4 regions of the Cupriavidus sp. WS genome follow, and region 2 is predicted to be linked to each of the others. Evidence: predicted binding sites of a transcription regulator. Region 2 holds the regulator's gene; each other region holds the start of a gene.
What was found. The regulator sigma-54, encoded in region 2, starts transcription at its own class of promoters, with help from an activator protein. The targets are predictions, from matches to a motif close to TGGCANGNAANCTGCTTT.

Region 1 (7,197 bases), on a different contig from region 2:
GGTGTTGATGGCGGTGACGTAGCCGATCTCGCCGCGCGCCACCAGCACCTCGCCGATGTCCTTGCCGTTGTAGGTGCCGTCGTTGCGGATCACCGAGCGCGCGATCACGCGCTCGCCGTAGTGGAAGCGCGGCGGGAAGGCGACCTCGATCAGGTCGTCGTCGCGGTTGATGTCAGACATGGAGCGCTCCTTGCCGGCTGCCGGCGGTGGGAACGGACGCCGGGACGGACGCGGGCGCCGCCATGCGGCGCTCCCGCACCGCGCGGCGCACCTCGGGATCGGGATCGTCGGCCAGCGCCGCGAGCGCGGCGCGTTCGGCGCGCTGCGCCACTTCCCAGCGCACGCGCCAGTCGGCGTCGCCCGCCATGCCGGCCAGCAGCGCCGGCGGCAGGCGCTGCACCACGATGCGCCTGACCTCGGCTTCCGGGTCGCGCGCCAGGCGCCACAGCGCCGGCATTTCCAGGCGCTGGGCCACGCGCATGCGCACGCTGCGCTCGGCGTCGGCGGCCATCGTCGGCAGCAGGGCCGGCGGCAGGCGCCGCGCCACCAGCTCGCGCACGCCGTAGTCGGGGTCGTAGCGCAGCGCCGCGAGGTCGGGCGGCGCCAGGCGCAGCGCCACGCGCATGCGCACCTCGCGGTGCGGGTCCGCGGCGAGCCGGCGCAGCTGCGCCAGCGGCAGCCGCAGCGCCGCCTGCAGGCGCACGGTCTCGTCGGGATCGGCGGCCAGCGCCGGCAGGCGGAAGACGTCGGCGTGGCGCGCGGCGATGGCGCGCACCTCGAAGTACGGGTGCGCGAGCTGCGCGTTGCCCTGCTCGGGATGCCAGCGGAAGAAGCGGTCGATGCGGCGCGCGTAGGCGTCCTGCATGCAGGCGTGGCCCGGCTCGCAGCCGCGCTGGTCCGGCAGGCCGCGCAGCGCGGCGTATTCGCAGCCGGCGCAGTCCACCGGGCCGCCCCGCCAGTGCCGCGCGGGAATGTCCCCGGCGGGCGGGCGCACCGCATCGATGGCATCCATGTCCGCGCTCCGCGTTCAGGACGCCCGCGGCGGTGCCGGCGGCCGGCCGCGGCCGATCGCGCCGACCTCGATGCGCGCCACGCCGGGCTCCGCCGCCGCCGAGCTGCCGCAGCCGCACGCGCCCTGCGCGGGATTGAAGAAGGTCAGCCCCGACTGCGTGGGCGTGTCGGCGAAGTCGATGGTCACGCCGTCGAGCATCAGCCGGCTGGCCGCCGGCAGGAACAGGCGCAGGCCGTCGGCCTCGAGCACCTGCTCGCCGGGCTGCGGCGCCGGCTCCGCGCTGAATTCCGCGTTGTAGCCCGAGCAGCCGCCCGCGCTCACGAGCAGGCGGAAGCCGGCGCCGGCCGGCAGCCCCGAGAAACGCACGATGCGGCGCATGAACTTGTCCGCGGCGGGGGTGATGGTGAGGTTGGGCAGCATGGTTCGGCTTCTCTCCTGGGTAGTGGGCGGCCCGGCTTCAGGCCGGGACGATGCAGCCGTCCACCGGGCACACCGCGACGCATTGCGGATCGTCGTAGTGCCCCTCGCATTCGGTGCATTTCTTGGGGTCGATGACAAAGATGCCGCCCTTCTCGCGGATGGCGACGTTGGGGCATTCGGGCTCGCAGGCCGAGCAGCCGGTGCAGGTCGAAGCGATGATCTTGAGGGACATGATGACTCTCTTCTGTGTTTTCTCTTGTGTGGGGAATGGCTGGCGGCGTCAGGCCACCTCGGCAGCGCCCGCGGTGTAGGCGCCCTGCCGGATCGCGGCGTCGCCGCGGTCCCGGTGCGCGACCGCGCCGCTGGCCACGCGGCCGCGGTAGTCGTCGAACCAGGCCAGCGCCGCCTTCTCGATGAACTCGCCGACGTACTGGTCCACCGGCTCGATGCCGGCCTGGGCCAGCTCGTCCTTCGGGCAGGCGCCGATCTTGGCCACCAGCACCGCGTGGCAGTCGTTGATGGCGCGCACCACCGAGGGCAGCTGCTCGTCGTCGCCGTAGCCGCCCTGGCAGTACAGGTCCACGCGCCGGTGGCCGACGAACAGCGCCTCGCTGGCCGACACCTCGAAGATCTGGAATTCCGTGACGTGGCCGAAATGCTCGTTGACGCGGCCGCCGCCCTTGGTGGCCACCGCCACCAGCACCTTGAGCGGATCGGCGGCATCGAGCGCCCGCGCCGCGGCCAGCGCCTCTTCCTTGGCGGCGTGCTGGGCCTGGCGCTCGGCCTCGACCCGGCTCTGGTACTCGCGCCGGCGGTCGAGGTCGTAGACCACTTCCATCTGCTCGATCTTGTCGAGCGTGAATTCCTCGCTACGGTCCTCGCCCAGCAGGCCGACCGCGTCGGCGCGGCACTGGCGGCAGTGGCGCATCAGGTTGGCGCCGCCCATGCAGGCGTCCTGCACCGCCTTGAGCTCCTGCGCGCTCGGCCCGCGCTGGCCGTTGAGGCCGAAGTAGGTGCCGTGCTCGGGCTCGGAGATCAGCGGCATGATGTTGTGCAGGAACGCGCCGCGCTTCTTGACCTCGCGGTTCACCTCGATCAGGTGCTCGTCGTTGATGCCGGGGATCAGCACCGAGTTGATCTTGGTCAGCACGCCGCGCGCGGTCAGCATCTCGAGGCCCTTCATCTGCTGCTCGTGCAGGATGCGGGCCGCCTCGTAGCCGGTGACGCGCTTGTGCTCCCAGAAGATCCACGGGTAGATCTTCTCGCCCACGGCGGGATCGACCATGTTGATGGTGATGGTGACGTGGTCGATGTTGTACGTGCAGATCTCGTCCACCAGCTCGGGCAGCGCCAGGCCGTTGGTGGAGATGCACAGCTTGATGTCGGGCGCCTGCTCCTGCAGCATGCGGAAGGTGTCGAAGGTCTTCTTCGGGTTGGCCAGCGAGTCGCCGGGGCCGGCGATGCCGAGCACCGTCATCTGCGGGATCTCGCTCGCCACCGCGACCACCTTCTTGACGGCCTGCTCGGGCGTGAGCTTCTGCGAGACCACGCCCGGGCGCGATTCGTTGGAGCAGTCGTACTTGCGGTTGCAGTAGTTGCACTGGATGTTGCAGGCGGGCGCCACCGCGACGTGCATGCGCGCGTAGTGGTGATGCGCTTCCTCGGAGTAGCACGGGTGGTTCTTCACCTTTTCCCAGATCTCCGCCGGCATGTCGTCGGGGCCGCCCGAGGAACCGCAACTGGCCTTGCCCTCGCCGCCCTGCGTGCCGCAGCCGCCGCCGGCGGCGGGCACGTCGCCCTTGGCGCCGAGGGGGCGGATCTGGCCGATGCCGATGTAGGTGGTGGCGGGCATGGCGCCGGCATTCGAGCTCGCTTGCATGGAAATCTCTCCTCGCCACCGACCACGGTCGCGTGCAAGCGTTAAAGCCAAATCCATGCCACCCGGCAAGATGCTTTCCGATCAAGGACTTAGCGGCATCCGCGGGGATTTTGTCGCAACCCCGCGGGCGCCGCGCACCGACAGTCCGGCCCGATTCTGTCGGTCTTGCGACAAAGCGCACACGGCGACGCCGGCCATTGTGGTGGCGTCGATGGTGGCGCAAGCGGGGAAGAAGAGAAGGGGGAGGACGGAACGCGGGGAAGCGGAAAAAAACGGGAGAGCGGCGCGCCGCGCGCGCGCCGCCCTGGTCAGAACCTGCGCACCTCGATGCCGTATTTCTGCAGCGCGTAGCCCATCTGCCGCGGCGTGATCTTGAGCAGCCGCGCGGCCTTGGCCTGCACCCAGCCGCAGCGTTCCATCGCCCACATCAGCCGCTCGCGCTCGCCTTCCGGCTTGCCGTCGCAGGGCGCCGCCGCCTGCGGGTCGGGCGGGCTCTCGCCGGGCACGCCGGGCACGCCGGCGGGCCAGCCCGGCGGCATGGCGGCGCCGTCGGCGCCCGCGTGCTGCGGCTCCGCCATCGGCACCTCGGTGATGGGGATGCCGGCCAGGCTGCCGGGGCGCACCGCGTCCTCGCGCTCGAGGTGATGCAGCACCTTGGTCAGGCAGCGGTCCTCCTGGCACAGGAACGCCAGGCGGTTGATCACGCCGTCGTGCGTCATGGTGGCGGTGCGCTCGACGCAGTTCTCCAGCTCGCGCACGTTGCCGGGCCAGTAGCAGCTGGTCAGCACGCGCATGGCCTCGGCGCTGAAGCGGATCGCGCGCCCGTTGTCGCGGTTGAAGCGGTCGAGGAAGTGCTGCGCCATCGCCGGGATGTCCTCGCGGCGCTCGCGCAGCGGCGGCAACTGGATGCTGACCACGTTGATGCGGTAATAGAGATCGGCGCGGAACTCGCCGGACTTGACCATGCGCTCGAGGTTGCGGTTGGTGGCGAGGATCAGGCGCACGTCGACCTTCACCGCGGTGCCGCCGCCGACGCGCTCGAACTCGCGCTCCTGCAGCACGCGCAGCAGCTTGGCCTGGAACGAGGCCGAGATGTCGCCGATCTCGTCGAGGAACAGCGTGCCGCCGTGCGCCAGTTCGAACCGTCCCTTGCGCTGTCCCTGCGCGCCGGTGAACGCCCCCTTCTCGTGGCCGAACAGCTCGCTCTCCAGCAGCGACTCGGTCAGCGCGGCGCAGTTCACGCAGACGAAGGCCTCGCCGCTGCGCGGCGACAGGTTGTGGATGGCGCGCGCGATGACTTCCTTGCCGGTGCCGCTCTCCCCGCGCAGCAGCACCGTGGTGCGCGCCGGCGCCACCTGCCGCACCTGGCCGAACACCTCCTGCATCGGCGCCGACACGCCCACCACCTGGTCGAGCTGGTGGCGCGGCTTGATGACCTTCTGCATGCGCCGCACCTCGGCCTGCATGTTGTCGTGCGCCGCGCTCACGCTGCGGTGGAGCAGTAGCGCCTGTCCCATCAGCGTGGCGACGATCTTCATCAGGTGGAGGTCGTCGGTGAAGGTGCGCAGGCCGCCGGGATTGAGGCAGTCGACGGCGAGCACGCCGAGCATGCGCCGGTCGGCCTGGATCGGCATCGCCAGCATGGCGATGCAGGCGCCCGGCATCAGGTCGGCGCCGCCGGTGCGGTTGAGGAACAGCGGCTCGTCGCGCACATCGCGCACGATGGCCGGCACGCCGCTGCCGTAGACCCGCCCGACGATGCCCTCGCCCACCTTGAAGCGCAGGCGCTGCTGCTCGTCGTAGGACATGCCGGCGGCGCACAGGCCGCGCAGCTGCCCTTCGGGCTCGCCAAGCACCACGAAGGCGCGCCGCCAGTCCACCGCGTGCAAAAGATAATTCAGCGCCTCGCGGAAGGTCTTGGTGACGTCCAGCGACGAAACCAGCGTCTTGCTGACCTCGTAGACGGCATCCAGCTCGCGGCGAGCTTCTGTTGCCTGTGTTTTCAGCATGGTTCCCCCCGTTGCGGGCGATGCCACGCTCGTTCGAGCCTGCGGCACAGCGTGAGGACGGACTATTGGAATGAGAAAAATCACGCAAGATTCATGCCGCGATTCCGTCCCCAACACGGAGCACGCGCGCCCCGCGCGCCACCCGCACAAATCCGACAAACGGGACAACCGCCGCCGCGCGGCAGCGGCCGCGCTCCGACAAAAACAACAGCCGCCGCCGCCGGGCCGGCCCATGCGGCGCAAAAAAGCCAGTGGCATGGAAGTTGCGGAAATGCCGCTGCCTGGCAGCCACTGCCACCCCCACACATTCCAGGAGCCAGCCATGCCGGACCTCCACCGCGACCGCGCCTTCCCCCGTCATGGCCGGCCCGTCTATCTCGACTACGCGGCCACCACGCCGGTGGACCCGCGCGTGGCGCGGCGCATGATCCCGTACCTGACCGAGCTGTACGGCAACGCCGCCAGCCGCTCGCACGCCTACGGGTGGGCGGCGGAGGAAGCGGTGGAGCTGGCGCGCGAGCAGGTGTGCGCGCTGATCAATGCCGATCCGCGCGAGATCGCCTGGACTTCCGGCGCCACCGAATCCAACAACCTCGCCATCAAGGGCGCGGCGCGCTTCCACCGCGCCCGCGGCAACCACCTGGTGACGCTGGCCACCGAGCACAAGGCGGTGCTCGACACCATGCGCGAACTCGAGCGCGAGGGCTTCGCGGTCACGGTGCTGCCGGTGCTGGCGAGCGGCCTGGTGGACCCGGACGTGTTCGCGGCCGCGCTCACGCACGGCACCGTGCTGGCGTCCGTGATGCTGGTCAACAACGAGACCGGCGTCATCCAGGACATCGCCGCGCTGGGCGCGCTGTGCCGCGCGCGCGGCGTGCTGCTCCACGTCGACGCGGCGCAGGCGGCGGGCAAGGTGCCGATCGACCTGGCCGAGCTGCCGGTCGACCTGATGTCGCTGTCGGCGCACAAGCTGTACGGGCCGAAGGGCATCGGCGCGCTGTACGTGCGGCGCCGCCCGCGCGTGCGCATCGAATGCCAGATGCACGGCGGCGGCCACGAGCGCGGCCTGCGCTCCGGCACGCTGCCCACGCACCAGATCGTGGGCATGGGCGAGGCGTTCTGGCTGGCGCGCGAGAGCATGGCGTCCGACAACGCGCGCATCCGCGCGCTGCGCGAGCGGCTGTGGGCCGGCCTGTCGCGCATGGAGGCGGTGGCGCTCAACGGCGACGCCGAACGGCGCGCGCCGCACTATCTCAACGCCAGCTTCAGCTACGTCGAGGGCGAGTCGCTGCTGATGGGCATCAAGGACGTGGCGGTCTCGTCGGGATCGGCCTGCACCTCGGCCAGCCTGGAGCCCAGCTACGTGCTGCGCGCGATGGGCCGCAGCGACGAGCTGGCGCACAGCTCGGTGCGCTTCTCGCTCGGGCGCTTCACCACCGCCGAGGAGATCGACTTCACCATCGCGCGCATCGCGCAGGTGGTGGCCCGGCTGCGCGACATGAGCCCGCTGTGGGACATGGCGCGCGCCGGCGTGGACCTGAGCACGATCCAGTGGGCCGCGCACTGATTTCCCGGCCTTCCCGGCTTTCCCCATCCTTCACCAACCACGCGGAGCACCTCATGGCATACGGCGACAAGGTCATGGACCACTACGAGAATCCCCGCAACGTCGGCGCCTTCGACGCCGATGCCGAAGGCGTCGGCACCGGCATGGTCGGCGCGCCGGCCTGCGGCGACGTGATGCGGCTGCAGATCCGCGTCAACAGCGCGGGCGTCATCGAGGACGCGAAGTTCAAGACCTACGGCTGCGGCTCGGCGATCGCCTCGAGCTCGCTCGTGACCGAATGGGTGCGCGGGCGCACGCTGGACGAGGCGCT
Region 2 (7,197 bases):
TTGTCGGTCACGGTGGCGCGCGCTACGCCGTGGTTGTTCTCGAAGAGGAGCCCGGCCTGTTCGAACACCCGCTTCTTGCTGGTGACGCTGACGTCGAGGTTGATGTTGCCGGGTGGCAGCAATTTAGCCAAACGATTCATGTGGAATGCGCAGGTTTTTCTAGTAAGCAGGCCCGGGGCCGGCAGGGGGGCGCGCCAGGCAAAAAGGGGATGAAAAGGCTGGTGCCGGCTCATACCCGCATTGCACCGGTTGTCCCATGCCGGTGTCGGGCGTCTGGCCATTATAGAGCAGGCCCGCCCCCGCCTTGTGCATCGCAATAGCCCGTGCGCGGAAGCGGTGCCGCGCGCATGCCCGGAATCGCTGAACCACCGTTCATGTATTGCGCAGCATACACCGGCGGCGGGGCGTTGCGGAATCCCCTTGTGGCATTGCGCAACGGCCGCCGGCGCGAGGGTGGACACGAAAGCGGACGGCGCAAAAAAGCCGCGCAACGGGCGCGGCTTGTTCTGGTTCAAGGGACTGACACCGGCGGCCCCCTTGGCGGGCCGCCAGGCACGGTCATTGCTGCATCTGCGATGCGGCCATCTGGTACTTGACCGCGTCGCGGTCGTGGCTCTGCACGCGATCCTTGTGGCGAATCACCTGCCGGTCGAGCTTGTCGACCAGTGCGTCGATGGCGGCATACAGGTCTTCGTGATGCGCCTCGACAAAGATGTCCTTGCCCTTGAGATGTAGATTGATTTCCGCATATTGCCGCCGGTCCTTTTCTTTTGTATTGTCGACAGAGAGCAGCACGCTTACGCCAATGACTTGATCGAAATGCCTGACGATACGCTCCAGTTTCGTTTCCACGTACTCACGCAGCGGGGGCGTGATGTCCAAGTGGTGTCCACTGATCTTGAAGTTCATAGCGTTTCTCCTTCTGAAAGAGCCACACCAGGCAGGCGGTGCGGCTCGGCTACAAAGTCTTGCGGAGATTGACGGCAGGGATTTTCAGCGCTTCACGGTATTTGGCCACGGTTCGCCGGGCCACCACGAAGCCTTGCTCGCCGAGCAGTTCGGCGATCCTGCTGTCCGACAGGGGGTTCCTGGGGTCTTCGGCTCCTATGAGTTGCTTGATCAACGCCCTGATTGCCGTTGATGAGGCCGCGCCGCCGGTTTCCGTGGATACGTGACTGCCGAAGAAGTACTTCAGCTCGAAAGTCCCCATCGGCGTTGCCATGTATTTATTAGTTGTCACCCGAGAGATGGTGGACTCGTGTAAACCCAGTGTATCGGCAATCTCCCGCAAAACCAAGGGGCGCATCGCAATTTCCCCGTGGGTGAAGAAGTTCTTTTGACGTTCGACAATCGCTTGTGCGACGCGCAATATGGTGTCGAAGCGCTGCTGGATATTCTTGATGAGCCAGCGCGCTTCCTGCAGCTTCTGCTGCAGCCCGGCCGCGCCGGAGTCGCCTTTTGCGCCGCGCAGGATCTGCGCGTACATGTCGTTGATGCGTAGCCGCGGCATCACATCCGGGTTGAGCTGCGCGATCCAGCCGCCGCTCATTTTCCGCACGAACACGTCGGGCACGACGAAGTCGGCTTCGGGGCGGCTGTAGGCATGGCCGGGGTAGGGCGCGAGCGAGCGGATCAGCTCGTGCGCGGCCTTGAGGTCGGCCTCGTCGACCTGCAGCGCCTTCTTCAGGCGCGTGTAGTCGCGCACCGCGAGCAGTTCGAGATGGCTGGTGACGATGGTCAGGGCCAGCTCGCGCTGCGGATGCTTGAGCCGGCGCAGCTGCAGCGCCAGGCATTCGGCGGCGTTGCGCGCGCCCACGCCGGCGGGGTCGAAGCTCTGCAGCAGCGTGAGGATGGCGTGCACCTCGTCGAGCTCGAATTCGAGCTCCTCGGGCAGTTCCGTGCAGATTTCCTCGAGCGAGGCGCTCAGGTAGCCGTCGTCGTCGAGCGACTCGATCAGGAAGATGGCCAGGCCCTTGTCGCGCATGGAGATCTTCAGCGGGGCGAGCTGCTCCATCAGGTGCTCGCGCAGCGTGGGCTCCGCGTCGCGCAACTGCATCGGGGTCTTTTCGTCCTCGTCGCCCTGCGGGCGGCGGGCGAAGTCGTCCAGGCTCCAGTCGTTGCCGTAGTCCTCGCCGCTGTCGCTGTAGCTGTCCTCGCTGTCGGCGGCGCCGTCGGCGCGGTTCTCGCTGGTGCCCTGGCCGTCGGCGGGGGCCGGCGCGGGCGCGCTCTGCAGGTTGACCGAGCCGTCGGCGGCCACGCGCAGCGGGCTTTCGATCCAGTCGTTCTCGCGTTCGAGCAGCGGATTCTCGGTCAGGGCCTGTTCCACTTCCTGCTGCAGTTCGAGCGTGGACAGTTGCAGCAGGCGGATCGACTGCTGGAGTTGCGGCGTGAGCGCGAGATGTTGCGAGAGGCGGAGCTGTAGCGACGGTTTCATGCGAGCTATTTTATGCCCAACTTCCGTACTGGTGGAACGGAAATTGCTATCGCTGGCGTCGCCGTGATCGTTTGCGGGGCGAAAGGCGGCATGAACGCCGCCTCGCGGGTGTCCCCGCGTGCCCCTCCCGCGGCTACATGCGGAAGTTCTCGCCCAGGTAGACCTTGCGCACCGACTCGTTGGCGATGATGTCTTCCGGCTGCCCGGACGCCAGCACCGTGCCTTCGCTGATGATGTAGGCGTGGTCGCAGATGCCCAGGGTCTCGCGCACGTTGTGGTCGGTGATCAGCACGCCGATGTTGCGCGCCTTGAGGAAGCTGACGATGCGCTGGATCTCGCCCACCGCGATCGGGTCCACGCCGGCGAACGGCTCGTCGAGCAGGATGAAGCGCGGCGCGGAGGCCAGCGCGCGCGCGATTTCCACGCGGCGGCGCTCGCCGCCCGACAGCGACAGCGCCGGGTTGTCGCGCAGGTGGGCGATCTGCAGGTCGTCGAGCAGGGTGTCCAGGCGCCGCTCGATCTCGGCCTTGGCCAGCGGCTTGCCGTCGTGGACCTGCAATTCCAGCACGGCGCGGATGTTCTCCTGCACGTTGAGCTTGCGGAACACCGACGCTTCCTGCGGCAGGTAGGACAGGCCCATGCGGGCGCGCTCGTGGATGGCCAGGCCGCTGATGTGCTTGTCGTCGAGCACGATGTCGCCCTCGTCCAGCGCCACCAGCCCGACGATCATGTAGAACGAGGTGGTCTTGCCCGCGCCGTTGGGGCCGAGCAGGCCCACCACCTCGCCGCTTTTCACGTCGAGCGACACGTCCTTGACCACCGTGCGCGAGCCGTAGCGCTTCTTCAGGTGGCGCACGACGAGCGTGCTGCTTTCGGTCAGGACGTTGGTCGCGGACGACGGTTCGGTCAGGGTAGCGGTCATGAAGGCGTGAATCCGTGGGTCGGCTGCGGCGGGGTCAGGGGGCGGCGGGGGCCGGCGCGGGCTTGAGCGGCAGCGCGCTGGCGGCGGCGCCGCTGGCGGGCTGCTCCTGGCGCGGCGACAGCACCGCGCGCACGCGCCCGGACGGGCTGCCCGCGGTGGCGTTGTCGGTGCCGCCGGTGGCCGTGTAGAACTCGTTGCGGCTGTCGTAGGTGATCACCGCGCCGCGGATCTCGTCGATCAGCTTGGCGCCGGCCAGGCGCGCCATGCGGGCGTGGCCGATCAGCTTGGACAGGTCCTGCTTGCCGTCGGACTCGATGCGGTCGCCCCAGCCGTCGATGTATTCGTCGACGTTGTCGCGCTTCTGGCGGATGTAGGCCTGCTTGCCGCCCTTGGAGGTGGCCACCGCGTACTGGTAGCCCTCGGGGTCGGTGCGCACTTCCGCCGCGTCCGACTTCAGCACCATCGTGCCCTTGGTCAGCACCACGTTGCCGGTCAGTACGTACACCTGCTTGACGTCGTCGTAGCTGGCGTTGTCGGCCTCCAGCACCAGCGGCTTGTCGCGGTCGGCCTTCTCGGCGCGGGCCGGCGCGGCCAGCGCCAGGCCGAGGAGGGCCGCAGCCGTCATCAGGGCAGCCGTGCCGCGGCGGCGACAGGACGATGTCGTCAGGAATGGATTCATATTGGCGTGGTGGCGGTTGGCGCGGACGGCTGTGGCCCGCGGGCGGCTTCGTTTCTCTGGCGGTTTCCGGGTGGGGCCACGTCAGGCCCTGCTCACGGCCTGGCCGGCGGCGGGACCGTGATGATGGTGCCGTGTACGTTACCCAGCAATTGTACTTCGCGGGTGACGTTGTTGAAGACGAGCCCGTTGGCGGTCATCACGGAAGGCCCGCGCGTGAGCTTGACGGCCTTGTCGGTCTTGACGATGTCGTCGTTGACCAGCACCTGGAAATACTCGGAGGCGGCCGTCATGGGCGGGTCCTTGGACGGGTCGGGCCCCTGCGCGCGCACGATCAGGGCGTTGCCGAACAGGTCCACCACCGAGCCCTCGGCGTTCATGGTGCCGCGGTCGGCATGGCCCGTGACCGGCGGGCGGCCGATCTCGTAGGCGCGCATGGCCGGCCTGGTCACTTCGTAGGTCTGGTCGTCGGCGAAGTGGATCATCTTGTCGCCGGTGAAGCGCATCTTGGTGTTGCCGTCCTCGGCCAGCTCGGTGGCCGAGAAGCGGACCATGTAGTAGTCCGGCTCGTGCTTGGCGCCGACAGGCCCGGCGGGCGCCTCGCGCGGCGAATTGACCTGCACCAGCCAGAACGTGCTGCCGGCCACCAGCGCCATCAGCAGCAGGGGCAGCAGCCGCATGCCGAGCCGGCCGAGGGAGGACAGGAATTCCCGCATGTGTCGTGGCCGGCCTCAGATGACCTTGGCGCGGGTCAGGTCGTGGATGTGCAGCGCGCCCACCAGGCGGCCGTCGGCGTCGACCACCAGCATCTGGTTGATGCGGTTGGCCTCCATCACCTGCACCGCTTCCACGGCGAGCTGGTCCGGGCCCACGGCGTGGGGCGAGCGGTGCATGACCTCACTGATCGGCATGGTCTTCCAGTCGCGCGGCGTCTCCAGCAGGCGGCGCAGGTCGCCGTCGGTGAACACGCCGATCAGGCGCTCGTCCGGGTCCACCACGGCGGTCATGGCCATGCCCTTGCGGGTGATTTCCATCAGCGCCTGGGCCAGCGGCGTGTTTTCGCGCACCTTGGGCACGGCGTTGCCGCTGCGCATGACGTCGCGCACGTGCGTGAGCAGCTTGCGCCCGAGCGCGCCGCCCGGGTGCGAGCGGGCGAAGTCTTCCTCGCCGAAGCCGCGCGCGTCCAGCACCGCCACCGCCAGCGCGTCGCCCATCGCCAGCGCGGCGGTGGTGCTCGCGGTCGGCGCCAGGTTGAGCGGGCAGGCTTCCTTCTCGACGCCGGCATTGAGGTGGGCGTCGGCCAGCTTGGCCAGCGCCGATTCCGGGTTGCCCGTCACCGAGATCAGCTTGGCGCCGATGCGCTTGACGATCGGGACGATCGACAGCAGCTCGGCGGTCTCGCCGGAATTGGAGAAGGCGATCAGCACGTCGTCGCGCGTGACCATGCCGAGGTCGCCGTGGCTGGCCTCGGCGGGGTGCACGAAGAACGAGGGCGTGCCGGTCGAGGCCAGCGTGGCCGCCACCTTGCGCCCGATGTGCCCGGACTTGCCCATGCCCGACACCACCACCCGGCCGGTGCACCCGAGCGTGAGCTCGACGGCGCGCGCGAACTCGCCGTCCAGGCGGCCCGCGAGGGCGGCAACGGCTTCGGCTTCGGTCTGGAGCGTGTCGCGGGCGAGCCGAAGTGCTCGATCCGCATTGAAATTAGCTATCATGGCGACGAAGTATACCAACGAATGCGATGGCGCTTTGGCTGTTCCGGGGATCGGGGCGGCCGTTGCGGCTGCCGCGCCTGCCGCAACCCGCCGGCAGGGCCGCCCGCGCCGGGCCTGGCCCTGGCGCGGGACGGCGCACCCAGACCCCTTTCGATGCATTCTCCGCTGGACCTGACTCTCGTGCTGCTGGCCGCCGCCGTGTTTGGCGTGGTCGCTTTCCGCATGCTGCAATTGCCGCCGATGCTGGGCTACCTGGCGGTCGGCATCCTGATCGGGCCGCACGCGCTCGGGCTGGCCAGCGATACCGCGCAGACCAAATACCTGGCCGAATTCGGCGTGGTCTTCCTGATGTTCTCGATCGGGCTGGAGTTCAGCCTGGGCAAGCTCAAGGCCATGAAGCGCCAGGTGTTCGGCCTGGGCGGCTCGCAGGTGGTGCTGTCGATGCTGGCGGTGGTGCCGGCGAGCTGGCTGTTCAACTGGGCCTTCCCGCTGTCCTGGCAGGCCTCGGTGGCGCTCGGCGGGGCGCTGGCGATGTCGTCCACGGCCATCGTCTCCAAGATGCTGTCCGAGCGCCTCGAGCTGGAAAGCGAGCACGGGCGCAACATCATCAGCATCCTGCTGTTCCAGGACCTGGCCGTGGTGCCGCTGCTGATCGTGATTCCGGCGCTGTCGCGCGACCCCGGCGACCTGGTCATGGCGCTGGTGCTGGCCACGGTGAAGATCGCGGTGGCGCTGAGCGTGATCTTCTTCCTCGGCCAGAAAGTGATGAGCCGGTGGTTCCACGTGGTGGCCGCGCGCCGCTCGCAGGAACTGTTCATGCTCAACCTGCTGCTGGTCACGCTGGGCATGGCGGCGCTGACCGAGCGGCTCGGGCTGTCGATGGCGCTGGGCGCCTTCATGGCCGGCATGCTGATCTCCGAGACACCCTACCGCCACCAGGTGGAGGAAGACATCAAGCCGTTCCGCGACGTGCTGCTGGGGCTGTTCTTCGTCACCATCGGCATGCTGCTCAACATCCACGTGGTGCTGGACCACCTGTGGCTGGTGCTGGCGCTGCTGGTGGTGCCGATCCTGTTCAAGCTGCTGCTGATCGCCGGGCTGGCGCGCCTGTTCGGCTCGCGCCAGGGCGTGGCGATCCGCACCGGGCTGGGGCTGGCGCAGGCCGGCGAGTTCGGCTTCGTGCTGCTCAACCAGATCGACGGCCTCAACCTGGTGGACCCGGTGCTGACGCAGGTCATCCTGGCCTCGATGCTGCTCTCCATGCTGGCCGCGCCGTTCCTGATCCAGTACAGCGACGCCATCGTGCTGCGCTTCGCCGCCAACGAATGGCTGATGCAGTCGCTGAACATGACGCGCATCGCCGTGCAGAGCCTGCAGACCGAGAAGCACGCCATCATCTGCGGCTTCGGCCGCAGCGGGCAGAACCTCGCGCGCATGCTGGAGCGCGAGG
Region 3 (7,197 bases), on a different contig from region 2:
GCACCGAAGCCATGGTGCGAGCCGTATGGGCCGGCTCGAAGACCCCGCCGCCCACCAGCGTCCAGCCGGGCTGGTAGTAGTGGATATCCGCGGGGTCGATGATGGCGACGTCGAGCCCCGGTCTGCGTGCCAGCAGGCTCGATGCCACCGCGATTCCCGCGGCGCCGCCGCCGATGATGACGACGGCATGGCTGGCGTCGGCAATGTCCGTTGGCGTGCGGCCGCCATTGGCAATGCGCCTGACCACGCCCTTGAGCTGGTAGCCGGCGGCCGCGGCGCGCTCGATGATGTCCGGCAGGGGCCGGTGCGTGGCTTGCGACAAGGCCCACAGCGTGGCCGAGCGCATGCCGGTGCGGCAGTAGGCCAGCACCGGCTTCGGCAGGCTGTCCATGAGCCTGCCGAACGCCTGCGCCTGTTCGTCGCCTACCTTGCCCGACTCCACCGGCAGGTAGTGCGCCTGGAGGCCGAGCAGGGAGGCATTGCGCTCGATTTCCTGGAAGCCGGGCTGGTCGGGGCCTTCGCCGTCGGGGCGGTTGCAGATCAGCGAACGAAAGCCGCTGGCGGCGAGGGTATGCACGTCGTCGGGAAGAATCTGCGGGCTGACCGACAGTTCACTGGTGAGGGCGCGGGGTTGCATGGTCTGTCTGTTCCTTCTGGGGCGGGTGGCTCAGAGCAAGTTGAGGGGTATCTTCAGGTAGCGCACGCCGTTGTCCTCCGGCGGCGGCAATTCGCCGGCGCGCATGTTGACCTGGACCGAGGGCAGGATCAGCACGGGCATCGAGAGAGAGGCGTCGCGCGCCTGGCGCATGGCGACGAACTCTTCTTCGCTGATGCCGTCGCGCACGTGGATGTTGTGCGCGCGCTCGTCCGCGATCGTGGTCGCATATTGCATTTCCCGTCCGCCCGGCTGGTAGTCGTGGCACATGTACAGGCGGGTGTCCGGCGGCAGGCTCAGCACCTTGTTGATGGAGCGGTACAGCGTGCGCGCGTCGCCGCCGGGGAAGTCGCAGCGGGCGGTGCCGTAGTCGGGCATGAACAGCGTGTCGCCGACGAAGGCGGCGGTGTCCGCGCCATCGCCGATCACATAGGTCATGCAGGCCGGCGTATGCCCCGGCGTGTGCATGGCGAGTGCCTGCAGTTCGCCGATGCGGAAGGCGTCGCCGTCGTGCAGCAGCAGGTCGAACTGGTGGCCGTCGCGCGCGAAGTCGGCGCCGCTGTTGAACAGCTCGCCGAACACCTGCTGCACGGTGGTGATGTGGCTGCCGATGGCGGTCTGCCCGCCCAGCCGCTCCTTGAGGTACGGGGCGGCCGAGAGGTGGTCGGCGTGTACGTGGGTCTCCAGGATCCAGCGCACGGTCGCGCCCAGTTCCCGCACGCGCCCGACGATGCGGTCCGCGCTGGCGGTGCGGGTGCGCCCCGACTTCGGGTCATAGTCCAGCACGCTGTCGATCAGCGCGCATTGCAGGCTGGTGCGGTCCAGCACGAGGTAGCTGAGGGTCGAGGTGTCGGGATCGAAGAAGGCTTCGATCTCCATTTGCGAGGTACGGGGCTCGGTCGGCGTCATGCGTTGTCGATTTGGGGTTGAGACGGGATCGGCTCCCCTGTCTCAAGACTCGTGCCAACGGCGAGGTGTGCCGCAAAGTGCTGATTTTCTTGTGATTTCCATGTGCGCCATGCCGGATTGCGCGCTGCCGGGCGCCAGGCGGCGCTGCCACTTGGCAGTGATGGCAGGATTTGGCAGAATGGCACCTTCCCGATGCCGGCATGATGCCGGCCCGCCGCCAGCCCCAGGCTCCCCCCCAATGGATCCCCAAGCCAGTCTCCAGGCTCTCCTCTCCTATCTGGAGCAGGAAAGCCAGCCGATGATCGTCCTCGACACCGACTACCGCATCCTGGCCGCCAACACCGCCTACCGGAGGCAGTTCGGCGCCGTCCAGCGCCCCTACCTGGGCCAGCCCTGCTATCGGATTTCGCATGGCTACGACGTGCCGTGCGACCAGGCCGGCGAGCACTGCCCGATGCGCAAGGCCTTCGAGACGCGCGGCCCGGACCGCGTCCTGCACATCCACCACACGCCGCGCGGGCCGGAGCACGTGAATGTCGAACTGCGCCCGATCCTCGACGAGGACCAGCGGATCGTTGCCTACGTCGAGCGGCTGAGCACCGTGCGCAGCGCATCGGCCCGGCCGAGCGCGGAAGGGCTGGTGGGCCGCTCCGAGGCGTTCAACGCGGCGCTGGAGGCCGTGCAGCGCGTGGCGCCGTCTTCGCTGCCGGTGCTGCTGCTGGGCGAATCTGGCACCGGCAAGGAAATGTTCGCGCACGCGGTGCACGAGGCCAGCGCCCGCGCCGGCGGGCCGTTCGTCGTGGTGGACTGCTCGGGCCTGACCGAGTCCCTGTTCGAGAGCGAGTTGTTCGGCTACGAAAAGGGGGCATTTACGGGGGCGCTCACGCGCAAGCCGGGCCTGGTCGAGACGGCCGAGGGCGGCACGCTGTTCCTCGACGAAATGGGCGACGTGCCGCTGTCGATGCAGGTCAAGCTGCTGCGGCTGATCGAATCCGGCACCTACCGGCGCGTGGGGAGCGTGGAAACGCGGCGGGCGGACTTCCGGCTGGTCGCGGCCACGCACAAGCCGCTCGAGCAGATGGTCAGCCAGGGCCTGTTCCGGCAGGACCTTTTCTTCCGGATCGCCGCCTTCCCGATCCACCTGCCGGCGCTGCGCGAGCGGCTTGGCGACATCGCGCTGCTGGCTGAATCGATCCTGCAGCGCGGCGGCGGGCTGCGGGACCAGCTTCACCTGAGTGCGGAGGCGCTGGCGTGGATGCGCGCGTACCACTGGCCCGGCAACATCCGCGAACTGCGCAACGTGCTGGACCGCGCGCGCCTTTATGCCGATGACGGCGTCATCCGCGTGAAGGACCTGCCACCGGGGCTGGGCGAGCCGGTTCTGGCGCCGGTGGCCAGGCGCCACATGCCGGGCGCCCGGGAAAGCGACGACGAGGCATTGCGCGAACGGGTGCGCAGTTTCAAGGGCACGCGGCGCGCGCTTGCCCACGCGCTGGGCATGAGCGAGCGCAGCCTGTATCGCCGGCTCAAGGAACTGGGCATCGGCTGAGCCGCGCTTCGTCGGCAGCTGGCATTTCCCTGCCAGCGCACTGCCATTCACTGCCACCGCTGGCAGCACTGACACCCGGCTGACAGCCCCGCCGTGCCGGCGTTGCCACGCCATTTCCGCGCAAGTGATTGTTTTGTCTGCCCTTTCGGCCCACGCGCCGGGATGGCACGGAACTTGTTCATATGTCGTCATGAACGATCCCGATCAAAACCTGTTACGTCACCTGTGCTGGATCCTGGCGATCAAGATGCTGCTGCTGGCGAGCCTCTGGCTGGCCTTCGTCGCCGGGCAGCGCGTGCCGGTCGACGCCGCCGCCGCTTCCGCGCACCTGCGCTCCGCGCCCATCGTGTCCAGCCACACACGCCTGCAAGGAGCCCGTCCGTGATTTCGGAACAACTGGTGGACCTTTCCCGGCTGCAGTTCGCCGCCACCGCTCTCTATCATTTTCTGTTCGTCCCGCTCACGCTGGGCATGGTATGGCTCCTCGTCATCATGGAGACCGTCTATGTCATGACCGGCAAGGTGGTCTGGAAGGACATGACCCGCTTCTGGGGCAAGCTGTTCGGCATCAACTTCGCGCTGGGCGTGACCACGGGCATCACGCTCGAATTCCAGTTCGGCACGAACTGGGCCTACTACTCGCACTACGTGGGCGACATCTTCGGCGCGCCGCTGGCGATCGAGGGGCTGATGGCGTTCTTCCTCGAATCCACGTTCATCGGCCTGTTCTTCTTCGGCTGGGACCGCCTCTCGCGCGTGGAGCACCTCGTCGTGACCAGCCTGATGGCGCTCGGCACCAACCTGTCGGCGTTGTGGATCCTGATCGCCAACGGGTGGATGCAGAACCCCGTCGGCGCCGAATTCAACTGGCAGACGATGCGCATGGAGATGACCGACTTCTGGGCCATCGTCTTCAATCCCGACGCGCAGGCCAAGTTCGTGCACACGGTGTCGGCCGGCTATGTGACCGGGGCGATGTTCGTGCTGTCGGTGTCGGCCTGGTACCTTCTGCGCGGGCGCGACGTGGAGTTCGCCAAGCGCAGCTTCCGCGTGGCGGCGGCGTTCGGGCTGGCCAGCGTCTGCTCGGTCATCGTGCTGGGCGATGAAAGCGGCTACACGGTCGGCGAGGCGCAGCAGACCAAGATGGCCGCGATCGAGGCCATGTGGGAGACGGAGCCCGCGCCCGCGTCGTTCAACGTGGTGGCCGGCATCAACGAGGCCGCGCAGCGCAATGACTGGGCGGTGCGGATTCCCTGGGTCATGGGCCTGATCGGCACCCGGTCGGCCACCAGGGAGATCCCGGGCATTCATGAGATCCAGGCGCGCAACCGCGAGCGGATCCGCAACGGCATCGAAGCGGTGACCGCGCTGGAGACGCTGCGCAGCCATCGCGACGATGCGCGTGCGCTGGCGACCTTGAAGCGGCATCAGGCCGACCTTGGCTTCGGCCTGCTGCTCAAGCGCTATGCGACGGACGTGCGCCAGGCCACGCCGGCCATGATCGAGCGCGCCGTGCGCGACACCATTCCCCGCGTCACGCCGATGTTCTGGGCGTTCCGCGTCATGGTGGGCCTGGGCTTTGCCATGCTGGCGCTGTTCGCCCTGTCGTTCTGGACGACCCTGAAGGGCCGGTTCCGCTCGCGCCCGTGGCTGCTGCGCTGGGCGATCTGGATGCTGCCGGCGCCGTGGCTGGCTTGCGAGCTGGGCTGGTTCGTCGCCGAGTACGGCCGCCAGCCGTGGACCATCTATGGCGTACTGCCCACGCACCTGAGCGTCTCCACCCTGAGCGCGGCCAGCCTGTATGGCTCGCTGGCGGGCTTCGTCGGCTTCTACACCGTGCTACTGGTCGTCGAGGTCTATCTGATGGTCAAGTTTGCGCGGCAGGGGCCGGGCAGTCTCGGCACCGGGCGCTACGAGCGCGAGCCCGTCCACGTCCACGCGCACGCATAAGGAGAACCGGATGTTCGACTACACCACCCTGAAGCTGGTCTGGTGGCTGCTCGTCGGCGTGCTGCTCGTCGGCTTCGCCGTCATGGACGGGCACGACATGGGCGTCGGCACGCTGCTGCCCTTCGTCGGCCACGGCGACGAAGAACGGCGCGTCGTCATCAACACGGTCGGCCCGCACTGGGACGGCAACCAGGTCTGGTTCATCACCGGGGGCGGCGCCATCTTCGCGGCCTGGCCGCTGGTCTATGCCACGGCGTTCAGCGGTTTCTACTGGGCCATGCTTGCCGTGCTGTGGGCGTTGTTCTTCCGCCCGGTCGGCTTCGACTATCGCAGCAAGATCCATGATCCGCGCTGGCGCCGCACATGGGACTGGGGCCTGTTCATCGGCGGCGCCGTGCCACCGCTGATCTTCGGCGTGGCGTTCGGCAACCTGCTGCTGGGCGTGCCGTTCCATTTCGACGCGTACATGGTCTCCACCTACACCGGCAGCTTCTGGGGCCTGCTCAACCCCTTCGCCCTGCTCGCCGGCGTGGTCAGCAGCGCCATGATCACCATGCACGGCGCCGCGTACCTTGCCCACCGCACGCAGGGACGGCTGCAGGCGCGCGCGGTGCGCGCCAACGGCTGGGCGGCCCTGGTCATGTGCGTGGCCTTTGTCGCCGCGGGGCTGTGGGTCGGCAAGCTCGACGGATACCGGATCGTCTCGGCGCTCGATACGGCCGCCGTCGCGGATCCGACCGCCAAGGCCGTCGTGCGCGAGGCCGGCGGCTGGCTGGCCAACTATGCGCGCGTGCCCGCGCTGTGGCTGCTGCCCGTGCTGGGCGTGGCGGGCGCGCTGGCCGGCGCCTGGCTCCAGCGCGCGCGGCGCACGCTGGCCGCGTTCGTGGCCACCGGCCTGAGCATGACCGGCGTGATCGGCACGGCGGGGGCGAGCATGTTCCCGTTCGTCATGCCATCCAGCAGCGTGCCGGCCCACAGCCTGACGGTCTGGGACAGCGTGTCCAGCCAGCTGACGCTGACGATCATGCTGGGCGCGACCGTCCTGTTCATGCCGCTGGTGATCGGATACACGTCCTGGGCTTATCGCGTCATGCGCGGCAAGGTGACCGTGGAATACGTCAAAGCCAACGAGCATAGCGCCTACTGACATCAACGGAGTTTGCGAATGTGGTACTTCAGCTGGGTTCTCGGCGTGGGCTTTGCTGTCCTGCTCGCCATCATGAACGCCATGTGGGGCGAGAACGAGGAGGCGCGCCGCGCCAGCCGGGAAGAGGACGTATGAGCCCGCGGGCGAAAGCGCAGCGGCCCGGCATGCACTGGCCGGCATTGCTGGCGGGCGTCGCCGTCATGCTGGTCGTCAGCGTCGATCCCCGCGCGCTGATTTCGGCGAGTCCCGGCCGCACGCATCTTGCCGCGGCCCTGCTGTGCTGGGCCATGAGCGCGGCACTGGTGCGCGGTGTCGGCTTTGTCCCGGCGCACCCGGCGGGACGCTGGCTGCTCTCCGCCTGGGCGAGCGCGGCGGCGCTGGCCGGCTGCCTCGCCGCGCGCTTCGTGTAGTCTCCCGGCCCCAATCGTGTCCCCGATCGTGTCCCCGATCCCGTCCCCCTCGATCCCGACCTTGAACAGATGGAAAACGTCGTTGCCAACAGTGCGGCACTAGGTGCCGTCGTCGGCCTCATCCTGGCGCTTACCGGCGCGGGCGGCGCCATTCTCGCCGTCCCTCTGCTGCTTTTCGTCCTGCATCTGAGCGTGGCCCAGGCCGCGCCGGTTGCCTTGCTCGCGGTGGGCCTGTCCGCAGCCGTCGGGGCCTTGCTCGGACTGCGCGCCGGCATTGTGCGCTACCGCGCCGCCTTGCTGATGGCCGTGTCCGGCACGCTGTTCTCGCCCGTCGGCCTATGGTTCGCGCATCGCCTGCCGAACGGACCGTTGACGCTGCTCTTCGCCGCGGTGCTGGCGTTCGTGGCATTGCGCATGTTCAGGCAGGCCGCCGGCAGCGGGACGGCGCGCGTGGCGGACGCAGGCCAGTCCGTCCAGCCCTGCCAACTGGACAACCGCTCGGGGCGCTTTGTCTGGACCGCCTCGTGCAGCCGCGCGCTGGCGCTCTCGGGGGTGAGCGCGGGGTTTCTCTCCGGCC
Region 4 (7,197 bases), on a different contig from region 2:
AGCCGCTGCACGACCTGTGGCTGCGCGTCACCATCGACCTGCGCATGAACGTGGTGGACGCCGAGGCGTGCTCCGACTGGGTGCCGTATCCCGGCCAGTGCGACACCATCGGCCCGGCCTACCGCAAGCTGATCGGCCTGAACCTGATGAAGGGTTTCCGCAAGGCGGTGCGCGAGCGCCTGTCGGGCGTGGCCGGCTGCACCCACCTGACCGAGCTGGCCGGCGTGCTGCCGACCACCGCGATCCAGGCTTTCGCCGGCGACGTCTTCAACATCCGCGACGCCGGCACCGAAGACACCAATCCCGAACCGCCTTACCAGTTGCACGGCTGCCATGCCCTGCATTTCGAAGGTGAGGTGGTGCGCCAGTTTTACCCGCGCTGGTATGGTCACCAGCCGAAGCCGAGGATCAGGGCCGAAGGGTCCCCGATCCCGGCGGCGCAGCCAGCGGAGGTGCTCGCCGCCGCCGACGGCGGCGCCGACTCCCGCAGGCTCACCGGCACCTCCGGCTAAGCCGCACGGCCTGCAAAACGCCGAGATTCCATCTCCACACTTTTACGCCTACCCGAAAGGAAACACGCATGAATATCCATGAGTACCAAGGCAAGGAAATCCTGCGCAAATACAATGTGCCGGTTCCGCGCGGCATCCCCGCGTTCTCGGTCGAAGAGGCCCTGAAGGCTGCTGAGCAACTGGGCGGCCCGGTCTGGGTCGTCAAGGCGCAGATCCACGCGGGCGGTCGCGGCAAGGGCGGCGGCGTGAAGGTGGCCAAGAGCATCGACGAGGTCAAGACCTACGCCACCAACATCCTCGGCATGACCCTGGTCACGCACCAGACCGGCCCGGAAGGCAAGAAGGTCAACCGCCTGCTGATCGAAGAAGGCGCTGACATCAAGAAGGAACTGTACGTTTCGCTGGTGGTGGACCGCGTGTCGCAGAAGGTGGCCCTGATGGCCTCCAGCGAAGGCGGCATGGACATCGAGGAAGTCGCTGCCCACACCCCGGAAAAGATCCATACCCTGATCATCGACCCGGCCACCGGCCTGGCCGACGCCGATGCCGACGACATCGCGCGCAAGATCGGCGTGCCCGACGCGAGCGTGGCGCAAGCCCGCCAGGCCCTGCAAGGCCTGTACAAGGCGTTCTGGGAAACCGACGCCTCGCTGGCCGAAATCAACCCGCTGATCCTGACCGGCGACGGCAAGGTGATCGCGCTCGACGCCAAGTTCAACTTCGACTCCAACGCCCTGTTCCGCCACCCGGAAATCGTCGCCTACCGCGACCTGGACGAAGAAGACGCCAACGAAATCGAAGCCTCCAAGTTCGACCTGGCCTACATCTCGCTGGACGGCAACATCGGCTGCCTGGTGAACGGCGCCGGCCTGGCGATGGCCACGATGGACACCATCAAGCTGTTCGGCGGCGAGCCGGCCAACTTCCTCGACGTGGGCGGCGGCGGCGCCACCGAGAAGGTGACCGAAGCCTTCAAGCTGATGCTGAAGAACCCGAACCTGAAGGCCATCCTGGTCAACATCTTCGGCGGCATCATGCGCTGCGACGTGATCGCCGAAGGCGTGATCGCTGCTTCCAAGGCCGTGTCGCTGTCCGTGCCGCTGGTCGTGCGCATGAAGGGCACCAACGAAGAGATCGGCAAGAAGATGCTGGCCGACTCGGGCCTGCCCATCATCGCTGCCGACACCATGGAAGAGGCCGCCCAGAAGGTGGTGGCCGCGGCCGCGGGCAAGTAAGCCAAGACGCACGAACGCCAACAAAACGCGAACGCGAGCGGCGCGCCGGGCCTGGCCCCGCGCTGCTACGAGCCAAGCAAAGGATTACAGCATGTCGATTCTGATCAACAAAGACACCAAGGTCATCACCCAGGGCATCACCGGCAAGACCGGCCAGTTCCACACCCGTGGCTGCCGCGACTACGCCAACGGCAAGAACGCCTTCGTGGCGGGCGTGAACCCGAAGAAGGCCGGCGAAGACTTCGAAGGCATTCCCATCTACGCCAGCGTGAAGGACGCCAAGGACTCCACCGGCGCCACCGTTTCCGTGATCTACGTGCCGCCCGCGGGCGCCGCCGCCGCGATCTGGGAAGCCGTCGACGCCGACCTGGACCTGGTGGTCTGCATCACCGAAGGCATCCCCGTGCGCGACATGATGGAGCTCAAGGACAAGATGCGTAAGGGCAACAAGAAGACCTTGCTGCTCGGACCGAACTGCCCTGGCCTGATCACGCCGGACGAAATCAAGATCGGCATCATGCCGGGCCACATCCACCGCAAGGGCCGCATCGGCGTGGTGTCGCGCTCGGGCACGCTGACCTATGAAGCCGTGGGCCAGCTGACCGCGCTGGGCCTGGGCCAGTCGTCGGCAGTGGGCATCGGTGGCGACCCCATCAATGGCCTGAAGCACATCGACATCATGAAGATGTTCAACGACGATCCCGAAACGGACGCCGTGGTCATGATCGGCGAAATCGGCGGTCCGGACGAAGCCAACGCCGCGCAATGGATCAAGGACAACATGAAGAAGCCGGTGGTCGGCTTCATCGCTGGCGTGACCGCGCCTCCGGGCAAGCGCATGGGCCACGCCGGCGCGCTGATCTCGGGCGGTGCCGACACGGCGCAGGCCAAGCTGGAAATCATGGAAGCCTGCGGCATCAAGGTCACCAAGAATCCGTCGGAAATGGGCCGCCTGCTCAAGTCGATCCTGTAATCGCCGCTGTCTGGTGAATCCCGCCCGCGAGGGCGGGAGAATTACCGGGCCGGCGCGCGGTTGCCCCAGGGCAGCCGCGCCGCCAGCCACCGATGCCCCCGCCTTCGTGCGGGGGCGCGTCATTCTGGGACGCCAGGAACCTAGGGTATCTCCCGAGGCGGGCGGGAAGGCGATTGAAACCGAATCGAAAGCTTGATACGGTAAATCTCATGTCTGAAAAATCAGACATCCGAATTTTGTCGTTGGCTGAACATCGTCGGTTGCGCATCGCCCGTCGCCATGCGGCGTTCGAACCATAATTCAAGAAACTCGAGGAGCTTTACCGTGGAATTGTTGTCCTCCACCGCATTCTGGATCGCGCTGGGATCCATCATCCTGACCAACATCGTGCTCTCCGGCGACAACGCCGTGGTGATCGCGCTCGCCTCGCGCAACCTGCCGCCCGCGCAGCAGAAGAAGGCGATCTTCTGGGGCAGCGCCGCCGCCATCGTCATGCGCGTGATCCTGACCGTGGCCGCGGTCAAGCTGCTGAGCCTGCCGTACCTCAAGATCGTCGGCGCCGCGCTGCTGGTCTACATCGGCGTGCAACTGCTGACCGGCGACGACGAGGAAGAAGGCCACGCCGCCAAGGAAAATATCTGGGCCGCGATCCGCACCATCCTGATCGCCGACCTCGTGATGTCGCTTGACAACGTGGTTGCCGTGGCCGCCGCCGCCCAGAAGGGGCCGGAAGGCAGTCAGCTGATGCTGCTGGTGCTGGGCCTGGGCCTGTCCATCCCGCTGATCGTGTTCGGCAGCACCATCCTGCTCAAGGTCATGGACCGCTTCCCCATCATCATCGTGCTGGGCGCCGCGCTGCTGGGCTACCTCGCCGGCGAAATGCTGGTGAGCGATCCGGTCGACTCCGCCTGGTTCGAAATGCACGTGCCGCACGCGCACCTGGTGTTCGGCATCGTCGGCGCCGCGCTGGTGGTGGTGATCGGCAAGCTGATGCAGAAGCGCGCGGCACAGCCGGCGTGACGGCCTGATGCCGGTCCCGCTCGCAGGGGCGGGATCGCGGTCAGGCGGGGCGGTGCTCTTGTCGCACCGCGGGACGGGCGGCCCTGGGGCCGCCCGTTGCGTTTTCCGAGACAGGAATCTGGTTGTGAATTCAGTGTCCTTTCGTACTGAATTAAGCGGAACCCTCGGTTTACTGACTGTCTGCGTCATCGCAAGTGACAAAATTTGCGCGCTGTCAAAGCTAGGAGTGCTCTGAAGTGGCGAAAATTGTCACCTGCCAACGAGAGTTCAAGGGGCGCCGGGCTGGCACGCAAACTGCTAAAGATTGTGCAGCATCACATGAAACAAGATGTTTCTATTTGTATCCAAAATTCCTTCGAGGGGTCAATCATGCAACAACGGGTTCAACTGAAGAAACTGGGCCGCCGTGTCCAGAAGGGCTTTACGCTGATCGAACTGATGATCGTGGTTGCGATCATCGGCATCCTGGCGGCGATTGCGATTCCGCAGTATCAGGATTACACGCGTCGTGCGCGCGTTTCGGAAGGGCTGGGAATGGCTGCGGCTGCTAAGACAGCAGTTGCCGAAACATACCAAAGCAAGGGTGCGACCGACATGTCCACGGGGGGGGCAACTAACAATACGGGCTACACCTTCCCTGGCGCAACCGATAACGTTAGCGCTATCGCAATCACGGCGGACGGTGTCATTACCATTACCTATACGGCTGTGACCGGTACGGCGGGCGGTCAGCTTACGTTGACTCCGTGGGATAACACTGGCGCAGGGGCTGCGGTTGCGCTGAGCACCGCAGCGGCATGGCCGGGTACTTGGAAGTGTGCACCGGGCGCCACCGCGCTGCCCCAAGCGGTCCTTCCTGCCAACTGCCGCAGCTAAGTCGAATCTCAATAGGGTATTCACAAAAGCGCCTCTGGGCGCTTTTTCTTTTCCCATCCCCCAAGCTATCATCCGCCTTTTGCCAACCCGGCATAACAAGGCACCCGCATGCTGCCCTCCCGGTCAGCCATTCCCCTCAGTTTCCTCGCCGCCGCGCTCGTCGTGCCCCTGCTGGTCTCGCGGCACACGCTTCCGCTTGCCACCTTCTATGGCGAATGGACGGCCGCGCTGTTGTTCGCGCTTGCCGTGATCGTGCTGGGGGCCGTGACGCCCCGGCAGGCCGGCGGCCTCGCCGGTCGGGCGGAGCCGGCCCGATTCCCGTGGATCATCCTCTTCCCGCTCTGGCTCATCGCCACCGGCATTGCGCAGGGCCTCGTTGGCATGGCCGATGTTCCCGGCAGCCGGCTGATCACCGAGCTGACGCTGGCGCTGGCCGCCGCGGTGATGTGGGCGGCGTGGCGGCAGGGCCGGGCGGCGTCCGCGCAGGAGCGGCAGGCGCTGGCCGATACGCTCGCCACCGCGTGGCTGGTGGCCGGGCTGCTGGGCACGCTGGCGCAGTGGGTGCAGGTCTTCGGCCTGGAGCCGGATACGTTCGGGCTGGTGTCGACCTATTTCTACGATGACAACCGTCGCCTGTGGGGCAACCTGAACCAGCCCAATCACCAGGCCACGGTCGAGGGGCTGGCGCTGGCGGCGGCGGTGTGGCTGGCCGCGCGCGGCTGGCTGCGCGCGCCGGCGTGGCTGGCGGCGGTGCTGCTGCTGGAGAGCGGCATCGTGCTGTCGGGTTCGCGCACGGGCGTGCTGCACGTGGGTCTGGCCGCGGCTTATGCGCTGGTGGCGGCATGGATGGCGCGGGGGCAGGGCGCCGGCGCTGGCGTGCGGCAGCGCGGGTCCAACCCGATGCGCCGCCCGGCCGGGCTGGTGTTCGCCGCGGTGGCGATGGTGGCGATGCTGCTGGTCCTGCAGCCCGCGATCAAGAGTGCGGGTCAGGCGATGGGCTGGCGGCTGTTCGACACGGTGGCGCAGTTGCAGGGCGCCGACCAGCTTTCATGGCGGGGCGCGATGTGGACCCACGCGTGGGCGATGTTCCGCGCGCATCCGTGGCTCGGTGTGGGCTGGGGCGAGTTCGGCTGGGCGCAGTTCCAGCAGATGGCGCAGGTCGGCGTCAGGGTGGAGATGTCGCTGCATGCCCACAATGCCGTGCTGGATCTGCTGGCCAAGACCGGCATCGTGGGCGCGGCCGGCGCCTTGCTGTCGCTGCTGGCATGGCTGGGCCGCGTGGTCTACCGGCGCCTGTGGCGCGGCGACGCGCCGGAGCGCGCGCAGACCGTCCTCGTGCTGACATGGCTGGCGATGCTGGGCGCGCATTCGATGCTGGAGTACCCGCTGCACTACCTGTATTTCCTGCTGCCGTTCTGCTTCATGCTGGGCTGGCTGGAGCCGTCCGGCTTCGGCCGCGCGCGGCTGCCGCGCGCGGCGGCGGTGCTGGCGGGCCTGGTCTTCGCCGGTGTGTCCGTCACCGTGCTCGCGACCATGTGGATGGACTTCCGCCGCGCCGAGGCGCGCGAGTATGCGCACGCCGGGCACCGGGCCGCGCTGCCCATGCCGCAGCGCTGGTTCCGCCAGGCGGCCGAGTCCGACGCGGCCGAGGATGCGGTCATCACCGCGGCCAACGCCGCGCAACTGCTCGGCCCGCATATCGCCGCGGTCCACCTGCTGCCCACGCCGACGCTGATCGCGCGCACCGCGTGGCTGCTCGCGCTGACCGGCGACCCCGTGCAGGGCCGTGCGTGGCTCGAGCGCCTGCGCTTCTATTACGCCGGCGACGAGGCCCGGCAGTTCGCCGAGGTGGCGCGTGCCTGCGCCGGCGTGGACGCGGCCGCGCGGCCGCGGGAATTCTGCGACTGGGTCGAGGCGCGCAGCAAGGCATGGCCCGGCCCGGCGCCGGCCCATGATGCGCAGGATGATGCGGAGGATGGCCCCGCATAGACACATCCCGCGCCGCGGCCGGCCTCGGGGCCGGCGCGTGCGCGGGATGCGGGGACCAGCGTGGCGGCCAGGCGCCGCTTACTGCGGCGGGGGCGCGTAGCCCGGCGGCGGAGGCGGATAGTAGTAGGTCGGCGCCGGCGGCCGCGGGGACGAGGACATCATCTGGCCATAGACCGGCACGCGGTGGCCGCTGGCGTACATGCACTGCACGTAGGCCGCGTCGTAGCGGCGCTGGCTGCCGTAGCCGGACGCCTGCGCATTGCCCGCGCCGACCGCGGCGCCGGTCAGCAGGCCCACGCCGGCGCCCACGGCCGCGCCGGAGCCGCCGTTGAACGCCGCGCCGGCGGCCGCGCCGAGCGCGGTGCCGACGGCCGCGCTGCCGAGCGCGCTGCCGGTGGCGGCCTGGTTGGCGGTGACGCCGCCGACCTGCCCGAAGGCGAACTGGCGGCAGCTATAGTCGTCGGCCCGGAACTGGTCGAAATTCTTGCCCGTGCCCGGCAGCACCATCACGCTCGGGCCGCTGGGCATCACGGCGCAGCCGGCCAGCGCCAGCGCGGCCAGGGGCAAAGCCAGCAGAACGGGCCGCCTGCAC

Region 1: nifB (nitrogenase cofactor biosynthesis protein NifB) is a predicted target of sigma-54. The motif match lies at 3,355-3,372, and genes of this name have one in related genera.
Region 3: cydP (cytochrome oxidase putative small subunit CydP) is a predicted target of sigma-54. The motif match lies at 3,277-3,294, and genes of this name have one in related genera.
Region 4: K206_RS44715 (pilin) is a predicted target of sigma-54. The motif match lies at 4,024-4,041, and genes of this name have one in related genera.

Annotation. Positions count from the first base shown of each region.
Region 1 is NZ_AQPL01000090.1:22,740-29,936, forward strand. It holds gene K206_RS0109110 (nitrogen fixation protein NifZ) at 1-180, opposite strand, end outside; gene K206_RS0109115 (4Fe4S-binding leucine-rich repeat protein) at 173-1,012, opposite strand; gene K206_RS0109120 (iron-sulfur cluster assembly accessory protein) at 1,028-1,432, opposite strand; gene K206_RS0109125 (4Fe-4S binding protein) at 1,470-1,664, opposite strand; gene nifB (nitrogenase cofactor biosynthesis protein NifB) at 1,713-3,311, opposite strand; gene nifA (nif-specific transcriptional activator NifA) at 3,620-5,320, opposite strand; gene K206_RS0109140 (IscS subfamily cysteine desulfurase) at 5,643-6,887, shown strand; gene iscU (Fe-S cluster assembly scaffold IscU) at 6,941-7,197, shown strand, end outside.
Region 2 is NZ_AQPL01000129.1:34,597-41,793, forward strand. It holds gene ptsN (PTS IIA-like nitrogen regulatory protein PtsN) at 1-140, opposite strand, end outside; gene hpf (ribosome hibernation-promoting factor, HPF/YfiA family) at 559-909, opposite strand; gene K206_RS0112065 (RNA polymerase factor sigma-54) at 959-2,434, opposite strand; gene lptB (LPS export ABC transporter ATP-binding protein) at 2,568-3,356, opposite strand; gene lptA (lipopolysaccharide transport periplasmic protein LptA) at 3,391-4,035, opposite strand; gene lptC (LPS export ABC transporter periplasmic protein LptC) at 4,128-4,748, opposite strand; gene K206_RS0112085 (SIS domain-containing protein) at 4,764-5,747, opposite strand; gene K206_RS0112090 (cation:proton antiporter) at 5,901-7,197, shown strand, end outside.
Region 3 is NZ_AQPL01000017.1:46,010-53,206, forward strand. It holds gene K206_RS0101525 (bifunctional protein tyrosine phosphatase family protein/NAD(P)/FAD-dependent oxidoreductase) at 1-637, opposite strand, end outside; gene K206_RS0101530 (MBL fold metallo-hydrolase) at 668-1,564, opposite strand; gene fisR (sigma 54-dependent transcription regulator FisR) at 1,803-3,113, shown strand; gene cydP (cytochrome oxidase putative small subunit CydP) at 3,304-3,498, shown strand; gene K206_RS0101545 (cytochrome ubiquinol oxidase subunit I) at 3,495-5,063, shown strand; gene cydB (cytochrome d ubiquinol oxidase subunit II) at 5,074-6,210, shown strand; gene cydX (cytochrome bd-I oxidase subunit CydX) at 6,229-6,345, shown strand; gene K206_RS0101560 (cyd operon YbgE family protein) at 6,375-6,620, shown strand; gene K206_RS0101565 (sulfite exporter TauE/SafE family protein) at 6,690-7,197, shown strand, end outside.
Region 4 is NZ_AQPL01000264.1:1,222-8,418, forward strand. It holds gene K206_RS0121235 (DUF2889 domain-containing protein) at 1-512, shown strand, start outside; gene sucC (ADP-forming succinate--CoA ligase subunit beta) at 581-1,747, shown strand; gene sucD (succinate--CoA ligase subunit alpha) at 1,839-2,720, shown strand; gene K206_RS0121250 (TerC family protein) at 3,045-3,740, shown strand; gene K206_RS44715 (pilin) at 4,110-4,616, shown strand; gene K206_RS0121260 (PglL family O-oligosaccharyltransferase) at 4,725-6,605, shown strand; gene K206_RS0121265 (glycine zipper family protein) at 6,684-7,197, opposite strand, start outside.